Regions from separate parts of the Serratia sp. DFXYC6 genome, predicted to be linked through region 1. Evidence: riboswitches for the same ligand, from Rfam matches in the RefSeq annotation. Region 1 holds a riboswitch; each other region holds the start of a gene.
What was found. Region 1 has a riboswitch for thiamine pyrophosphate ahead of tenA (thiaminase II). Riboswitches for the same ligand answer to the same signal wherever they lie in the genome.

Region 2: another riboswitch for thiamine pyrophosphate. It lies ahead of thiM (hydroxyethylthiazole kinase); the one in region 1 lies ahead of tenA (thiaminase II).
Region 3: another riboswitch for thiamine pyrophosphate. It lies ahead of thiC (phosphomethylpyrimidine synthase ThiC); the one in region 1 lies ahead of tenA (thiaminase II).
Region 4: another riboswitch for thiamine pyrophosphate. It lies ahead of thiB (thiamine ABC transporter substrate binding subunit); the one in region 1 lies ahead of tenA (thiaminase II).

Annotation. Positions count from the first base shown of each region.
Region 1 covers NZ_JBXUNV010000001.1:771,162-775,697, forward strand. The annotation lists gene AC2CGQ_RS03815 (ABC transporter permease) at 1-200, opposite strand, end outside; gene AC2CGQ_RS03820 (ABC transporter ATP-binding protein) at 197-937, opposite strand; gene tenA (thiaminase II) at 934-1,617, opposite strand; TPP riboswitch at 1,680-1,782, opposite strand; gene AC2CGQ_RS03830 (LLM class flavin-dependent oxidoreductase) at 1,933-2,955, shown strand; gene AC2CGQ_RS03835 (SDR family NAD(P)-dependent oxidoreductase) at 2,969-3,703, shown strand; gene AC2CGQ_RS03840 (GlxA family transcriptional regulator) at 3,830-4,536, shown strand, end outside.
Region 2 covers NZ_JBXUNV010000001.1:207,720-212,255, reverse strand. The annotation lists gene gutQ (arabinose-5-phosphate isomerase GutQ) at 1-529, shown strand, start outside; gene AC2CGQ_RS01130 (inhibitor of vertebrate lysozyme family protein) at 569-1,027, opposite strand; gene thiD (bifunctional hydroxymethylpyrimidine kinase/phosphomethylpyrimidine kinase) at 1,112-1,912, opposite strand; gene thiM (hydroxyethylthiazole kinase) at 1,912-2,703, opposite strand; TPP riboswitch at 2,739-2,835, opposite strand; gene AC2CGQ_RS01115 (TetR/AcrR family transcriptional regulator) at 2,927-3,541, opposite strand; gene AC2CGQ_RS01110 (YtcA family lipoprotein) at 3,759-4,022, shown strand; gene mdtN (multidrug transporter subunit MdtN) at 4,033-4,536, shown strand, end outside.
Region 3 covers NZ_JBXUNV010000009.1:19,434-23,969, forward strand. The annotation lists gene AC2CGQ_RS24375 (HesA/MoeB/ThiF family protein) at 1-106, opposite strand, end outside; gene thiE (thiamine phosphate synthase) at 99-749, opposite strand; gene thiC (phosphomethylpyrimidine synthase ThiC) at 742-2,685, opposite strand; TPP riboswitch at 2,800-2,924, opposite strand; gene AC2CGQ_RS24390 (Rsd/AlgQ family anti-sigma factor) at 2,964-3,467, opposite strand; gene nudC (NAD(+) diphosphatase) at 3,569-4,336, shown strand; gene hemE (uroporphyrinogen decarboxylase) at 4,375-4,536, shown strand, end outside.
Region 4 covers NZ_JBXUNV010000003.1:429,372-433,907, reverse strand. The annotation lists gene AC2CGQ_RS18340 (MFS transporter) at 1-826, opposite strand, end outside; gene sgrT (glucose uptake inhibitor SgrT) at 981-1,154, opposite strand; gene sgrR (HTH-type transcriptional regulator SgrR) at 1,245-2,906, shown strand; TPP riboswitch at 2,944-3,062, shown strand; gene thiB (thiamine ABC transporter substrate binding subunit) at 3,120-4,106, shown strand; gene thiP (thiamine/thiamine pyrophosphate ABC transporter permease ThiP) at 4,082-4,536, shown strand, end outside.

The DNA of each region.
Region 1 (4,536 bases):
ATTTCCGAAGCGGTGACCAGCGTGTGCCAGGCGAGATAGCCGCGCCCGTCCCACAGCGCCTGCGCCACTGCGCCCGGCGTGGGCAGCAGAAAGGCCGGGATGCCGCTTTGCGCCGCCAGCCACCACAGCAGCAGCAGGCCGACGAATACCGTCAGCCCGCGCCGCAGGCGGGTGAGTCCACGCTCTTGGGCACTATTCATTGTGCTGCCCTCACCAGCTGCTGCAGCAGCTCGGCCTGGCTTTTCAGCAGGTCGGCGTCATCCGGCGCGCGCGGCGGTAGCCCGCTGATGCGATGAGTATCGTCGAGGCCCAGCGGCCAGGGCGACAGCACCAGCAGCCGGTGGCTCAGGCGGCAGGCTTCCATCGGATCGTGGGTGATCAACAGCACGGTATTTTGCGCCAGCAGCTCGGCGGCCAGGCTCTGGATCTCGGCGCGGGTAATGGCGTCCAGCGCGGAAAAGGGTTCGTCCATCAGCACGATCGGCTGGCGTTCGTAGAGCGTGCGGGCGATGGCGGCGCGCTGGCGCATGCCGCCGGACAGCGAGGCTGGCAGGCTGCGGCCATGCGCGGCCAGGCCCACGCGCTCCAGCAGGTGCGCCGCCCACGCCCGATCCGGCGTTTCGCCGCGCAGCCGCGAACCGAGGGCGACGTTCTCCTCGATGGTCAGCCACGGGTAAAGCAGATCTTTTTGCCCCATGTAGGCGATGCGCCCGGCGATCGGCAGGCCGTCGCTGCCGGTCACCGAACCAGAGCTGGCCTGCGCCAGGCCGGCGATGATCTTCAGCAGGCTGGTTTTGCCGGCGCCGCTGGCGCCGAGCAGGGCGACGAAGCTGCCGCCGGCGATGTCGAAGCTCAGCCGGTCGAAGACGATGTGCTGACCGAAACGCAGGCTGAGATCCCGCACCTGGATACCGGGCGGGAGAAGCGGAGAGGTCATGAGGCGTTCAGCCCCATCTGCCAAAATGCCGACTCCAGTTGGGTGGCGGTGGTGAAAATCTGCGCCAGCTCGGTGAAGCGATCCTGTGCGCCGCGCTGGTGGCCGACGGTCTCGAGCAGCTCGATGGCGGCGCGCACGCCGGCCAGATAGCCCTCGTCGCCGTAGTTGCGGATCCAGGAGGCGTAAGGATTGCCCTCCATCTGGGTGGCGGGATCGTGCAGCAGCCGCAGGCCGATTTCGGCATAGCCGGCCACGCAGGGCAGCAGACCGGCCAACAGATCGAGGGCGTCGCCGGCATGGCCGATGTCCAGCACGTAGCGGGTATAGTTCATGGTTTCCGCCGCCTCCGGCTGGGCGGCGATCTGCGCTTCGCTCAGCCCCCATTCGGCGCAGTAGGCCACGTGCAACGGCAGCTCGGCGACGATGCCGTTGAGCGAGGCGGTGGCGGCGCGCATCTCCGGCAGGGTGCGCAGCTTACTGACCAGCAGCGCGTAGGCGCGGGCGAAGTGCAGCAGGAACAGATAGTCCTGGGTCAGGTAGCGGCGAAAAGCGCGTTCAGGCAAGGTGCCGGCGGCCAGCTGCTGCAGAAACGGGTGATCGACGTAGTCCTGCCAGTGGCTGCCGGCATGGTGGCGCAACCGGCCGTAAAGACCGCTTTCGAACAGGGTGGTGATGGACATGGGACCTCCTTGAGTCAGTGGAGATCCGGGCACGCTGAGGTATGAACAGGCAACGGGTAATCGCGTTGTTGCCTAACCGTCCCTTCGCTGGCATGACCCAGATCAGGTTCAAAGGGTTCGGCTTGCGCCATCTCAGCCCGTAACAGGACACCCCTCGGAGCTGCCTGTTATACGACATTTGTTTTTTGATTACAATCGCCGGGCGGCGCGGCGGCAATCGGTTCGTTTAGTGCGATCGGGGGCGATTTTGCTGGCGCAAGGCGCGCGGTTTTTGTCACTGTAGGCCGATGATTTTGCTTTTGAGGACGATGCCCGATGAAAAAGATTGGTTTTCTCTCGTTTGGCCACTGGACGCCTTCCGCCCAGTCCGGCACCCGTTCCGCAGCGGATGCGCTGCTGCAGTCCATCGATCTGGCGGTTGCCGCCGAAGATCTGGGGGCGGACGGCGCCTATTTTCGCGTGCACCACTTCGCGCGTCAGCTGGGATCGCCGTTCCCGCTGCTGGCCGCCATCGGAGCCAAAACCCAACGTATCGAGATCGGCACTGGCGTGATCGACATGCGCTATGAAAATCCGCTGTACATGGTGGAGGACGCCGGCGCGGCGGATCTGATCGCCGGCGGGCGGCTGCAGCTCGGCATCAGCCGCGGCTCGCCGGAGCAGGTGATCGACGGCTGGCGCTATTTCGGTTACGCCCCGGCCGAGGGCGAAACCGACGCTGACATGGCCCGCCGCCATACCGAAGTCTTTCTGGAAGCGCTGCGCGGCGAAGGGTTCGCCGAACCCAATCCGCAGCCGATGTTCCCCAATCCGCCCGGGCTGTTGCGGCCGGAGCCGTTTTCCGCCGGGCTGCGCGATCGCATCTGGTGGGGCGCCGGTTCGAACGCCACCGCCGTCTGGGCGGCGAAGCTGGGCATGAACCTGCAAAGCTCGACGCTCAAGAATGACGAGACCGGCGAACCCTTCCATATCCAGCAGGCCAAGCAGATCCGCGCCTATCGCGCCGCCTGGCAAGAGGCCGGCCATGCGCGCGAGCCGCGGGTTTCCGTGAGCCGCAGCATCTTTGCGCTGGTGGATCAGCGGGATCGCAATTACTTCGGTGGCAGCGGCAAAGAGGGCGATCAGCTGGGATATATCGACGCGCAGACCCGGGCGATCTTCGGCCGCAGCTATGCCGCCGAGCCGGACGCGCTGATCGAGCAGCTGGCGCAGGACGAGGCCATCGCCGAAGCGGATACGCTGCTGCTGACCGTGCCTAACCAGCTGGGCGTGGATTATAACGCCCACGTTATCGAATCGATTTTAACCCATGTCGCGCCGGCGCTCGGCTGGCGCTAAACGGAGGAGTGGCATGTCACGCATTTTCATTACCGGTTCGGTCGACGGGCTGGGCCGCGCCGCCGCGCAAACGCTGTTGGAGGAAGGGCATCAGGTGATCCTGCATGCGCGCGCCCCCGGCCGTCTGGAGGCGGTGCGCGATCTGCTGGATCAGGGCGCGCAGGCGGTGATTGGCGATCTGTCCGAGGTGCAGCAGATCCGGCAGGTCGCCGAGCAGGTGAATCGTCTTGGCCGCCCGAATGCGGTGATCCACAACGCCGGCATGTTCACCGGGCCGCAGGTGATGCCGGTGAACGTGATGGCGCCCTATCTGCTGACGGCCCTGATCGAACGCCCCGATCGCATCGTCTACCTGAGCAGCAGCATGCACTTTGACGGCGTGGCGGAACTGAACGGCGTGGACTGGCTTGGCGGCGCAGCCGGCTCCTATTCGGACAGCAAGCTGTTCGTCACCGCGCTGGCCGCCGCCGTGGCGCGCCTGTGGCCCGGCGTCATCAGCAGCGCGGTCGATCCCGGCTGGGTGCCAACCAAAATGGGCGGCGCGGATGCGCCCGACGATCTGGCGCTGGGACACGTGACGCAGGCGTGGCTGGTGAGCAGCGATGAGCCGCAGGCACTGATTTCCGGCGGCTATTGGCATCATCAGCAGCGGTTCGAGCCTCACGCCGCGGTACACGACGAGGCGTTTCAAACGGCGCTGCTGGCGCAATTGGCACGCGCCGGCGGGGTGAACCTGCCGCAGGCTTGATGGCCGTTCCTTCCTGGCCCGTCGGTGATTATCGGCGGGCTTTTTTATACCCGCAGGGTGAACCGACGGGGCTTTTCTTATACAGTGGTCGCCTGGCCTGTTTTGATTGTTATTTATATTATCGCCATGCACTCATTCCTGATTATCGTCCCTGAAGGGGGCATGCTGTTCGAAGCGGCGGGCATCGCCGATATCCTGATGCAGGCCAATCGCCTGAGCCCTGCCGAGACGCCGCTGTATCAGATCGCGGTCGCCACCACGCAATCTCACCGGGTGGTGCACGGCCTGTCCGGGCTGAGCCTGTTGGCCGATCATCGCCTGGCGGATCTCGATCCGGCCCTGCCGCGCGATACCGTGATCGTCGCCGGCAAGGGGGCGACCGAAGAAGAGGGTGCCCTGGTCGCCGATTGGCTGCGCCGCGCGGCGCCGCAGGCGCGCCGTATCGCTTCCGTTTGCGGTGGCGCACTGCTGCTGGCCGAAGCCGGGTTGCTGGACGGGCGGCGGGCGACCACCCACTGGCGGCTGGCGGAAACGCTGCAGGCGCGCTTCCCGCGGGTGCAGGTCGAAAACGGCCCAATCTACGTGCAGGACGGGCCGATCTGGACCTCCGGCGGCGTCAGCTCCGGCTTCGATCTGACGCTGGCGCTGGTGGAGGATGATTACGGCTTCGTGCAGGCGCGCGAAGTGGCGCAGGACTTGGTGATGTTTCTGCGCCGCCCCGGCGGGCAGGCGCAGTTCAGCCGCTACCCGCTCAACCAGGCCAAATCGCCGGGGCCGATCCGTGACCTGCAATCCTGGATCCTGGAAAACCTCGCCGACGATCTCAGCGTCGA
Region 2 (4,536 bases), 560 kb from region 1:
CTGTCCGATGGGGCTGGCGCCGACCTCCAGCGCGGTCAACACCCTGATGATGGGCGACGCCCTGGCGATGGCGCTGATGCGCCAGCGCGGTTTCAACGCGGAAGACTTCGCCCGCTCGCACCCGGGCGGCAGCCTGGGGGCGCGCCTGCTGAACCGCGTGCATCACCTGATGCGCACCGGCGATCGCCTGCCGCGCGTGAGCGAAAGCGCCAACGTGATGGAAGCGATGCTGGAACTGAGCCGCACCGGGCTGGGGTTAGTGGCGGTCTGCGACGCGCAGCAGCGGGTGGTGGGCGTATTTACCGACGGCGACCTGCGCCGCTGGCTGGTGAAGGGCAATAGCCTGCAGGATCCGCTCAGCCCGGCGATCACCCGCCCCGGCTATCGGCTGCCGGAGCAGTGGCGCGCCGGAGAGGCGCTGGAAGCGCTGCACGAACAGCACATCAGCGCGGCCCCGGTGGTCGATATGGACGGCGTGCTGGTGGGGGCGCTCAACCTGCACGATCTGCATCAGGCCGGCATCGGCTGATCAACGCCGGGGGCGCCGGCAGCGGCGCCCCCGGTCAGATTATTTCCAGTCGGGATTGTTCTCGAACTGCTGCTTCAGCAGCGCCTTCATGTCTTCATCCGGCTTGCCGAGCCACTGGTACTTAGCATATTTCTTCGGATGATCGACGGCTTCCGGCCGATCTTCCACCTCGACCCGCACGCCCCAGGCCTGGGATTTATCCGCGCTGAACGCCACGATCAAAAAGTTGTTGCCGCAGTCGTGCGGTTTGCACAGATTGCCAACCAGATACTCTTTGCCCTTCCAGCTCAGATTTTGCGCCGGTGTAGAGGTGCCAACGCCCTTGCGCGCCCAGCCCGGCATCCGCGCCTGGCCTTTGACCATGTTTTGCCAGCTGGCCTGATACCCCGGCTGCTGAATCAAATCCGACGTGGTGACGATCTGCTGGGCAAAGCTGCCCGCGCTGAAGCTGAGCAGTGCGCCGAAGAGGGCGCAACGCAGCGCCTGGTGTCCCGTCATAGTCCTTCTCCCTAGGTTAAATCAGGTTTCGCCCATAAAACCGGGCCTGAACTAGTCAGACCACGGTTGCGGCAAAAAGTTGGCTCACCACCAGGCGTGAAAATGATGCACCGGCCCAATGCCGTGCCCCACTTCCAGCGTATCCGCCTGTTGCAGCGCTTGTTGCAGGTAGTCCTTGGCGGCGGCCACCGTAGCCGCCCAGTCGGCATGGCGCGGGCGCAGCGCCGCCAGCGCGGCCGAGAGCGTGCAGCCGGTGCCGTGGGTATGGCGGGTGGCGACGCGCGGCGCGGTAAAGCGCTGCTCGCCTTCGGCGGTAAACAGCCAGTCCGGGCTCTCGCTTTCGCTCAGGTGGCCGCCCTTCATCAGCACCGCCTGGCAGCCCATCGCCAGCAGCGCCCGCCCCTGCTCGCGCATCTGCGCTTCATCTTCCGCCGGCGCGCACGCCAGCAGCGCCGCCGCTTCCGGCAGGTTCGGCGTAATGATCGACACCAGCGGCAACAGCTCGCGCCGGATAGACTCTACCGCCTCCGGCGCCAACAGCGGATCGCCGCTTTTCGCCAGCATCACGGTATCCAGCACCACAAATTCCGGCCGGTAATGGCGCAGACGTTCGGCCACCGCCTGCACGATGTCGGCATTGGCCAGCATGCCGATCTTGACGCTGTCGATGCGCACGTCGCTGAACACCGAGTCCAGCTGCGCGGCGACGAACGCCGGATCGATGTAATACACCGACTGCACGCCGCGGGTATTCTGCGCTACCAGCGCGGTGATCACCGAAGTGCCGTAGGCGCCAAGCGCCGAGAAAGCTTTCAGATCGGCCTGAATGCCGGCGCCGCCGCTGGGATCGGTGCCGGCGATGGTCAGCGCGTTAATACGTTTCATCACAGATCCTCCCCGCGCAGTTGATACAGGGCGTCGAGGAACGCCGGCGTAAAGCTGCCCGGCCCGGCGGCCTGCCTGGCCGCGAGGCCGCCGCAGTGTGACATCACCCGACAGGCGGTCGCCACGTTGTCCAGGCGATCGCCCGGCAGGGCGCAAAACGCCGCCGCCACCGCCGACAGCGCGCAGCCGGTGCCCACCACCCGCGTCATCAGCGGGGAGCCGCCTTCGATCGCCCAGTCGCGTTGGCCGTCGGTGACGTAATCCACCGCGCCGGTGACCGCCACCACCGCGCCGCTGCGCCGCGCCAGCTCACGCGCGGCGGGCAATGCCGCCAAGGAATCGTCGCCGCTGTCCACGCCGCGGCCGCTGGCCAGCAACCCGTTGAGCGCCATGATTTCCGAGGCGTTGCCGCGTATCGCCGCCGGTTGCTCGTCCAGCAGCTGTTTAGCGAAGGCGGTGCGGTAGGAGAGCGCGCCGACCGCCACCGGATCTAGCGTCCAGGGCTTGCCGGCCTGATTGGCGGCGGCCACCGCCGCCCGCATCGATTCGGCGCGCAGCGCATTGAGGGTGCCGACGTTGATCAGCAGGCCGTCGGCCAGCGCGCTGAACTGCGCCGCCTCTTGCGGCTCCACCACCATCGCCGGGGAGGCGCCGAGCGCCAGCAGCACGTTGGCGGTCAGCGATTGCACCACTTCGTTGGTCAGGCAGTGGATCAGCGGAGGCCGCTGTTGGAATTGGGTCAGGCAGGCCGCGGCGCGAGCGCCGGGTAGTGCATCAGGTCGAGCGATCATATTCCTCCCAACCGGCGTTCAAGAAGGCGGCGCCGGCTGGGCGGCCGTGACTTCCCTACGCTGGCATTATCCAGATCAGGTAATACGGGTATTTCTCAGCCTTCACGCAGAAGGGCACCCCGAGTCATGAAAATCAATAGGTTGTGATCAACGTTGCGTTAATCCCTGAGCGGGATCATGCCAGCGCCGGCGCGGACAAACAAGCGATTAAATTGGCTCGCGCCTAAGCGATGCTTCCCTCTTTTCCCGCCAGATACAGGCTCAGCACGCCGGGCAGCTCCGCCAGGGTGAACGCCACGCTCTGCGGCGCCGTTTTGAAGATGTGGTGCAAGGTGCCGGCCACCAGGCTTTGCAACAGCCGGGTTTGCTGCAGGATCTCCGCTTCGGCGGTCTCGGGGCGGCGCAGCTGCAGCACTCGGGCGATCAGCGCCAGGAAGCTGGACTTTTCATCCGGCAGGTTCATTTCCCGCATCACCGGCAGGTAGTCGGCGTGCTCGCGCAGGTACTGCGCATAGGGAGAAAACAGTCGCTGGATCACCTCTTCAGCGGAGAGGCGCCTCCACTCGTCGTCGCTGGCCAACGCCATGTCGCGCACCAGCGCCTCGATCGATTCGGTGTGCCGATCCGCCAGCGCCTTGATCACCACGTGGCGATCGGGAAAAAAGTGATACATCGAGCCGATGGAGGTTCTGGCGTGCTTGGCGAGCCGCTGCATGCTGAGCGCCGCCAGCCCGTCCTGCGCCACGATCGCCGCCGCCGAATCCAGAATGGTTTGTACGCGTTGCCGCCCTCTTTCCTGCTGCGGCTCTCGCCCGGTGATGTGTTCGTCGATTTGCATATTCGTTTCTGCCCGCTGTCATCAACGTATTATACCCATTTGCCGCCGCGAAGGCAGGGTGACACAAAAAACTAGATTAATCCCTCTAGTTTAGAGTAGAGTATTTATTCTAGTTTCTCCTTGCGCAAGCGTAGGGAAGACAAACAGTGACCTCACTCACTGAAAAAGAGTCATTCCATTCGGCCCGTCGACCAAGCCAATCGCCAGAGAAAGCCCTATGCCCGACAAAAAACTGCTTATCACCTGCCTGACCGTGCTGCTGCTCACCGGGTGCTCACCGGCACCGTCCATGGTGGTGTTCGGCGCTTCGTTCCCCGACTGGCTGTTTTGCCTGTGCGGCGGCGTGGCGGGCATGGTGGCGATCCACCTGCTGCTGCGCACCCCGGAAAAACGCGCCTGGCTGGCGCCGCAGCTGCTGACGTATCCGGCGCTGACCGCGCTGATCGCCATGCTGACCTGGTTACTGGTTTTCCCCCACTGAGACTGACGCCATGACCCAACCACAAACCTCCAACAAGCGCAGACTGCTGGTGCTTACCATCCTGGCGTTGACGCTCATCGTGGCCGCCGTCGTCGTCTGGCGGGTGGAAAACGCCCCCACTACCGACGATGCCTACGCCTATGCCGACACCATCGACGTAGTGCCGGAGGTGAACGGCCGCATCGTCGAGATGCCGATCCGCGACAACCAGGAAGTGCGGCAAGGCGATCTGCTGTTCCGCATCGATCCGCGCCCTTACCAGGACGCGCTGGCGGCCAGCGAAGCGCGCCTGATCACGCTGAATGAACAGATCAAACTGACGCAGCGTTCGGTCAACGCGCAGCAGTACAACGCCGAATCGATGAACGCCATCGTCAAACGCTCGCAGGCGCTGGTGGCGCAGGCGACCGACACCCTCAACCGCCGGCAGAAGCTGCTCGGCAAGAACTACGTTTCGGCGGAAGAAGTGGAAACCGCCCGCACCTCCCAGCGCTCGGCGCAGGCGGAACTGCAG
Region 3 (4,536 bases), on a different contig from region 1:
CGACGATCAGCACCGTGGCGCGCTTGAGTCTCTCCTGGCCTTCCGGGCCGACGTCCTCCAGCAGCAGCTGGCGGCTGTAGCGCAGGAATTCCTGATCGTTAAGCATCGTTCGGATCCTCGCCTTCGATCAGCCGCAGCAGCTCGGCCGTCGCCGCGCGCCAGTCCGGCGCCTGGGTGATGGCGCTGACCACCGCCACGCTGCCGACGCCGCACGCCAGCACCGCCGGTACGCGATCGATACTGATCCCGCCGATCGCCACCGTCGGGTAATCCGCCAGGCCGGCGATGTGGCGTTTCAACTCCGTCAGCCCCTGCGGCGCCGAAAGCATGTCTTTGGTTTGGGTGGGGAAGATGTGCCCCAACGCGATGTAGGACGGTTTCACCGCCAGCGCGCGCGCCAGCTCCGCGTCGTCATGGGTGGACACGCCCAGCCGCAGCCCGGCGCGGTGAATGGCAGCCAGATCGGTGGTATCGAGATCTTCCTGGCCCAGATGCACGCCGTAGGCGCCGTGCTTGATCGCCAGCCGCCAGTAGTCGTTGATGAACAGCCGCGCCTGATAACGCCGGCCCAGCGCGATGGCGGCAGCGATATCCTCTTCGACCTGCTCGTCAGGCAAGTCCTTGATGCGCAACTGGATGGTGGTGACGCCGGCCTCCAGCAGGCGAGCGATCCATTCCACGCTGTCGACGACCGGGTAGAGCCCCAGTTTGTAGGGCGTCGCCGGGAAGGGCGTCGTGATATCAGTCATTGCTGGTCTCCTCCTGCAAATTGCCGGCGCTGTGATACAGCTCGCTGCCGCGGGCGCGGAACTCGGCGGACATTTTCTCCATACCGGTCAGCTGCACCTCGATCGGTTTGGCGGCCTCTTGGGCAGCGGCGTAGTCGCGCACCTCTTGTGAAATCTTCATCGAGCAGAATTTTGGTCCGCACATCGAGCAGAAGTGGGCGATCTTGCCGGATTCCTGCGGCAGGGTTTCGTCGTGATAGGCGCGCGCGGTGGCCGGATCGAGCGCCAGATTGAACTGATCTTCCCAGCGGAATTCGAAACGCGCCTTGGACATGGCGTTATCGCGGATCTGCGCGCCCGGATGGCCTTTGGCCAGATCGGCGGCGTGAGCGGCGATCTTGTAGGTGATCAGGCCCTGTTTGACGTCCTCTTTGTTCGGCAGGCCGAGGTGTTCTTTCGGCGTGACGTAACACAGCATGGCGCAGCCGAACCAGCCGATCATCGCCGCGCCGATACCGGAGGTGAAATGGTCATAGCCCGGGGCGATGTCGGTGGTCAGCGGACCGAGGGTGTAGAACGGCGCTTCGTGGCAGTGTTCCAGCTCTTCGGTCATGTTGCGGCGGATCATCTGCATCGGCACGTGGCCAGGGCCCTCGATCATCACCTGCACGTCGTATTCCCAGGCGATTTTGGTCAGCTCGCCCAGCGTATGCAGTTCGGCGAACTGGGCTTCGTCGTTGGCGTCCTGAATTGAGCCGGGGCGCAGGCCGTCGCCGAGCGACAGCGAAACGTCGTAGGCGGCGCAGATCTCACAGATTTCGCGGAAATGCTGATAGAGGAAGTTTTCCTGATGGTGCGACAGACACCATTTGGCCATGATCGAGCCGCCGCGCGACACGATGCCGGTCAGGCGTTTGGCGGTCATCGGCACGTAGCGCAGCAGCACGCCGGCGTGGATGGTGAAGTAGTCGACCCCTTGCTCCGCCTGTTCCAGCAGCGTATCGCGGAACATCTCCCAGGTGAGGTTTTCCGCCACGCCGTTGACCTTCTCCAGCGCCTGGTAGATCGGCACGGTGCCGATGGGCACCGGGCTGTTGCGCAGGATCCACTCGCGGGTTTCGTGAATATAGCGGCCGGTGGAGAGATCCATCACGGTGTCTGCGCCCCAGCGGGTGGCCCATACCAGCTTCTCCACCTCTTCTTCGATCGACGACGTGACCGCCGAGTTGCCGATATTGGCGTTCACCTTTACCAGGAAATTGCGGCCGATAATCATCGGCTCCGCTTCCGGGTGATTGATGTTGGCGGGAATGATAGCGCGGCCGGCGGCCACTTCCTGGCGCACGAACTCCGGCGTGATGTTGTCCGGCAGGTTGGCGCCCCAGCCCTGGCCCGGATGCTGGTGGCGCAGCACCTCGCCGCGAATGCGTTCGCGCCCCATGTTTTCACGGATGGCGATGAATTCCATCTCCGGGGTGACGATGCCGGCGCGGGCGTAGTGCAACTGGGTTACGCACTTGCCCGGCAGCGCTTTGCGCGGCAGCGGCAGGTGTTCGAAACGCAGGTGATCGAGACCTTCGTCCGCCAGCCGCTGCTGGGTGAAGCCGGAGCTGGCACCGCTCAGGGTGGCGGTATCGCCGCGTGCGTCGATCCAGCCGGCGCGCAGCTTGGCCAGGCCGGCGTGCACGTCGAGCTCGGCCTGTGGATCGCCGTACGGGCCGGCGGTGTCATACACCGGGATCGCCTCGTTCTGTTCATACTGCGGGTTATCTTTGCTGCCGCCGACCAGGGTCGGGCTGAGCTGAATTTCACGCATCGGCACCTGGATATCGCGGCGCGAACCCTGCAAGTAGATGCGGCGTGAGTTTGGGAAAGCCATGCCTTGCAGGGTGTCGATAAACTGCTGGGCGGCTTCGCGTTGCGCTTTACGGGCGCGCGGTGGATTAACGTTAGACATAGCAAGTTCCTACCAGTGTGTTGGGTTGGGAAAGTTGCTTGTCTGGAGCTCGGAGGGAGTAATGATGGTGGCCGATAAGGCAGGGCGCCCGCAAGGGGAAGGCCGTGTCTGTGGCGATAGATTACTCTTGTTCCCTTCGCGGGTATTAACCCGATCAGGTTCCGCGGATCCCGAATTAACGGTCTCAGCCTGGCTGATTCGATGAACAAATCAGGCGCTAGGCACTCCGACAAGATGCCCCCCAGTATAGGAGGGATAAGAAAAAAAACTATAAAATTTTAACGCGCCGGATCCAGCGCCTGGTCCGGCAGCGGTTGCTGCGTGGCTTCCGCTTCCAGCAGGATCAGCTTATCTTCCAGCGCAAAGCGCGCCGCCAGCGTTTCGCCGATATCCGACAAGGCCTGGTGGAATTCCAGACAAACCTCCTGATCGATATCCACTTCGGTATAGCGATCGTGGAACGCCATGATCTGTTCGGTATTGGCCCACAGTTTGGGGTAGATGTTCACCGCCAGCGACATTTTCGGACTGGCTGCGCCTTCCACTTGTTTGATAATTCTGTCATAGATATGAAAATGCCCTGCGGAGAGGTAATCCACCAGGTTATGGCAAAAGTTCTCCAGCGCTTTTTCATTCAGCGGCGTATGCTTTTCTTTATTCGGTTTGAGGCCTACCAGCGTGCAGTAGGCGACCAGCAACTGCTTGCGGGCCTGAAGCCATTGATCAACTAATTCATTACTACCGCCAACGCGCTGAGTCAGCCTTTCCAAACGGTTGAGCATGTTTGACTCCGTGTAAGTAACAAAAGTAACCGGTAAGTTATTAAAATGTAACAAAGCCGATTTGTAGAGTGCCAGTGAAGCTGAGGTTGTGCAACAACGATATGGAACTTGCATTAACGGGCAATGAAAACGGCTGGTGGATCGTCAGCCATGAAAGCAAACTTTGGTTACCGAACGGTGAATTGCCGTCGGGGACCGCCGCCGCCCTCGGGCTGCAGGGCCACATGGCGCGCGTCATCGGTGAGTGGGAGGGCGCGCCGGTCTGGCTGGTGCGCCAGGCGATGCCGCGGGAGATGGGGTCGGTGCGTCAGTTGTTGGATCAGGATCGTGGTCTGTTCCAGCTGGCCGGGCGCGGCGTGCAGTTGGCGGATTTCTACCGCTCCCATCGCTATTGCGGCTACTGCGGCCATGAGATGCACCTCAGCCGCACCGAAAGCGCCTGCCTGTGCGGCCATTGCAAGGAGCGCTACTACCCGCAGATCGCGCCCTGCGTGATCGTCGCCATTCGGCGCGACGATCAGATCCTGCTGGCGCAGCACGTGCGCCATCGCGGCGGCATTCACACGGTGCTGGCCGGTTTCGTTGAAGTGGGCGAAACGCTGGAGCAAGCGGTAGCGCGCGAAGTGATGGAAGAGAGCAATATTGAAATCAAGAACCTGCGCTACGTCACGTCACAACCCTGGCCGTTTCCGCACTCGCTGATGATGGCCTTTATGGCCGATTACCACCAGGGTGAGATTCGTCACGATCCCAAGGAGCTGCTCAATGCCGGCTGGTATCGTTACGACCAACTGCCGCTGTTGCCGCCGCCCGGCACCGTGGCGCGCCGCTTGATTGAGGACACCGTGGCGCTGTGCCGGGCAGAATAATGTACAATGGCCGGCAGATTATTAAGGGAGCCCCATAAATGACTGAGTTGAAGAACGATCGTTACCTGCGCGCGCTGTTGCGTCAGCCGGTGGATGTGACCCCCGTATGGATGATGCGCCAGGCCGGTCGTTATTTACCGGAGTATAAGGCGACTCGCGCCCAGGCCGGTGATTTCATGTCGCTGTGCAAGAACGCGGAG
Region 4 (4,536 bases), on a different contig from region 1:
GCAGCATTGCCGGGATTTCCAACCCGGCGGCGGTGCCCATCAGCACCCCGGCCAGCCCTTCCGGCAGCCCGAGATCGGCGGTGATATACAGCGGCATATCGATGATATACAAGGTATTGCAGGTCCACATCAGCATCGAAGCGATGAACAGCAGCCGCACATCGCGATTGCGCCAGGCGCTGGCGGGCGCGATCGGCGCAGACATCCCGCCCTGCAGCTCCCCATTCTCTGCCGCACGCGGCACCGAAGGCAGCATAACCCCTACCAGCAGCACGCAAACCGCGAAGGTGGCGGCGGCGATCAGGAACATCACGGTGAACCCATAGTTTAGCGCCAGCGCAAACGACAGCGGCGGGCCGATCACCCACGCCAGCGAAAGCTGGGCGCGCATCACCGAGCTGAACATCACCACCTCACGCGCCTCGCTGTCGGCGTATTCCCGCGCCAACGCGAAAATCTGCGGCATGGCGGTGTTGGCAACGGCGGACATCAGCACCCCGGCGGTGATCAGCGTCAGGTAGTCGCGGTTAAAGGCGAACAGCAGGCAGTTGCCGACCGCCATCAGGCAGCACAGCAGGATCAGCCTGCGCCGATCGCCGCGGGTATCGGAGCGCTTGGCGAGCAGAAAACTGACCACGATGCCGGCCACGGCGTTGGCGGTGTAAAACAGCCCTACCCACAGCGGCCGCACTTTGACCTCGGTGGTCAGAAACAGACTGAGCGTCGGCGTCAGCAACGCGCCGGCGATGCCGGAGAGAAAAGCGATCAGCAGGAATGCGGCAAAGATGGGGTTAATACGCAGTGACAACCGGCTCAGGCGTTGCATATCGTCTTCCCTGACCTCAAAGCAGAAGAAAGAACCTTAGGCCACGGCGAGAAAAATGCAAGCGCATCGCCATGACCGCGCATAAAAAAACCAGTGGGTCGCCCCACTGGCTGGTGAAACAGCACCATTACTCAGAAACTTGTTGCCGCAGCCCCTACAGGTGCTCGCGATACTGCTTATCGGTCATCTCTTTAATGTCCCATTGCGTCAGGTGCGCCAGCATCGCCAGCCGCGCCTGTTCGGGCACCACGCTCAGCCAGTCGGCTCGCTGGCGGCGCACCGCGCTGAAATAGCGCTGATAGAACTGCCTGGATAAGAAAGCTTTCATGATTACGCCCTCCCCTTTCATTGATGAAAATTATCGGCGTAATATAGGGAAAGAAAAATTGACGAGTTGAAGCGGGAGCGTTCCTCTTTTATGTCCACGTCCAGATTGCAGCAGCAGTTCATCCGCCTGTGGCAGCGCTGCCACGGTGAAACCACCGACACCACGCTGCAGGATCTGGCGGAGGTGCTCAGCTGCTCGCGGCGCCACGTGCGCTCCCTGCTGAGCGCCATGCAGCGGGAAGGCTGGCTCACCTGGCAGGCGGAGTCGGGGCGCGGCAAGCGTTCGCGGCTAACCTTCCACTACACCGGCCTGGCGCTGCAGCAACAGCGGGCCGAGGAGCTGCTGGAACAGGATCGCATCGATCAACTGGTGCAACTGGTGGGCGACAAAAACGTGGTGCGCCAGATGCTGCTGTCGCAGCTGGGGCGTAGCTTCCGCCAGGGGAAACACATCCTGCGGGTGCTCTACTACCGGCAGTTGTACAACCTGCTGCCCGGCTCGGCGCTGCGGCGTTCGGAAACCCATCTGGCGCGCCAGATCTTCAACGGCCTGACACGCATAAATGAGGAAAACGGGGAACTGGAGTCCGATCTGTCTCACCATTGGCAGGCGTTGACGCCACTGCACTGGCGTTTTTACCTGCGCCCGGCGATCCATTTTCATCACGGCCGCGAGCTGGAGATGGCGGACGTCATTACTTCTCTCTCGCGTCTGACCTCGCAACCGCTGTTCTCGCATATCGAGAGCGTCACCTCGCCGACGCCATTCGTGATTGATGTGCATCTGCGCAGCCCCGACCACTGGCTGCCCTGGCTGCTGGGCAGCGTGCACGCCATGATCCTGCCGCGCGAATGGCGCGAACTGCCGGATTTCGCCCGCCATCCGATCGGCACCGGCCCCTATCGCGTAGTGCGCAATCTCCCCAGCCAGATGAAGATCCACGCCTTCGACGACTATTTTGGCTACCGGGCGCTGATCGACGAGGTGAATATCTGGGTGCTGCCGGAGTTCTCCGAAGAACTGGTGCATTCCGGCGTACAGCTGCAGGGCGATGAAACCGGCAACAACGAACTGGAAAGCCGGCTGGAAGAGGGCTGCTATTTCCTGCTGTTCGACCGGCGCTCCCCGCTGGCCGCCGATCCCGCCATTCGCAGCTGGCTGTGCGAATTGATCAACCCCATTTTGCTGCTGAGCCACGCCGGGCCGCTCTACCAGCGCTACTGGTCGCCGGCGTACGGCCTGCTGCCCCGTTGGCACCACAACCGCGCGCTGGCGCAGCAGCCCAAACCGGCGGGGCTGACCGAACTGACGATGACCCACTTCAATGAGCATTCGGAGTTTCACGCCATCCGTCAGGCGATCGAGCCGCTGCTGGCGCAGCACGGCATCCGCCTGATCGTGCAAAGCGTGGATTACGCCACCTGGCACCAGGGCGACGCGCGCAGCGATCTGTGGCTTGGCAGCGCCAACTTCTATCTGCCGCTGGAGTTTTCGCTGTTCGCCACGCTGTACGAACTGCCGCTGATGCAGCATTGTATGAACGAAGATCTGGCGCAGGACGCGGCGCTGTGGCGCGCCAACCGCCTGCCGCTGGCGGAGTTCTGCCAGCGACTGGTCAGCAACCACCAGCTGCATCCGCTGTTCCACCACTGGCTGCAGCTGCACGGCCAGCGCAGCATGCGCGGCGTGCGGATGAACACCCTCGGCTGGTTCGACTTCAAGTCCGCCTGGTTTGCCCCGCCGGAGACATAAGCGCCTTTCGCCCAAGTCGGTTAATCTTTACAATAGCGCCGTCTCAACGGGGTGCGGAGAACCGGGCCGCGTAATAAGCCTGATTTTCCGCTGAGAGCACACCCGTCGAACCTGATCCGGTCAATACCGGCGGAGGGATTTGAGCCCAGCGAACCGGCGACGCCGCCTCGCCCCCTCAGATGCCCTTGCCCCCTTATTTTTCAGGAGTGCAACGTGGTCAAAAAATATCTGCCCTGCTTATTGCTGCTGTGCGCCGCGCCGGCGTTCGCCAAGCCGACGCTGACGGTTTACACCTACGATTCCTTCGCCGCCGACTGGGGCCCAGGCCCGGCGGTGAAAAAAACCTTCGAGGCCGAATGCGACTGTGAACTGAAGTTCGTGGCGCTGGAAGACGGCGTTTCGCTGCTGAACCGCCTGCGCATGGAGGGCAAGAACAGCGCCGCCGATGTGGTGCTGGGGCTGGACAACAACCTGTTGCAGGCGGCGCAGCAAACTGGCCTGTTCGCGCCGAGCGGCGTCGATACCGCCAGGCTGACGGTGCCGGGCGGCTGGCAGGACGCGACCTTCGTGCCTTACGACTACGGGTACTTCGCCTTCGTCTACAACAAAGAAAAACTGAAGAACCCGCCGAAAAGCCTGCAGGAACTGGTCAGCAGCGACCGCAACTGGAAAGTGATCTACGAAGATCCGCGCACCAGCACGCCGGGGCTCGGCCTGCTGCTGTGGATGCAAAAAGTGTATGGCGACAAGGCGCCGGCCGCCTGGCAGCAGTTGGCGAAAAAGACCGTGACCGTCACCAAAGGCTGGAGCGAAGCCTACGGCCTGTTCCTGAAAGGCGAAGGCGATCTGGTGCTCAGCTATACCACCTCTCCCGCCTACCACCTGATCGAAGAAAAAAAAGACCTTTACGCCGCCGCCACGTTCAGCGAAGGCCACTACCTGCAGGTGGAAGTGGCCGGCAAGCTGAAAGCCACCAAACAGCCTGAACTGGCCGAGCGTTTCATGCGGTTCATGGTGACGCCGGCATTCCAGAACACTATCCCGACCGGCAACTGGATGTACCCGGTGATCAACACCCCGCTGCCCGTCGGTTTTGAGCAGATGAACGTGCCGCAGACCGCGCTGCAATACAGCGCCGAAGAGGTGGCCACACAACGCGGCGGCTGGATCCGGGCATGGCAAACCGCCGTCAGCCGCTGATCCCCCGCTGGCTCTGGCCGGGGCTGCTGGCCGCCGGCCTGATCCTGCTCGTCGCCGCGCTGGCGCTGGGTTCGCTGTGGCGTCACGCGCCGGACAGCGACTGGCGCAGCCTGTGGCAGGACAGCTATCTGTGGCACGTGGTGCGTTTCACCTTCCTGCAGGCGCTGCTGTCGGCGCTGATTTCGGTGCTGCCCGCCATTCTGCTGGCGCGCGCGCTCTATCGCCGCCGTTTCCCCGGCCGGCAGTTGTTGCTGCGGCTGTGCGCCATGACGCTGGTGCTGCCGGTGCTGGTGGCGGTGTTCGGCCTGCTCAGCGTCTATGGGCGCCAGGGCTGGCTGGCGACGCTGTGCGGCTGGCTGGGCGTCGAGTATGGTTTCTCGCCCTACGGTCTGCAGGGCATTCTGCTGGCGCACCTGTTCTTTAACCTGCC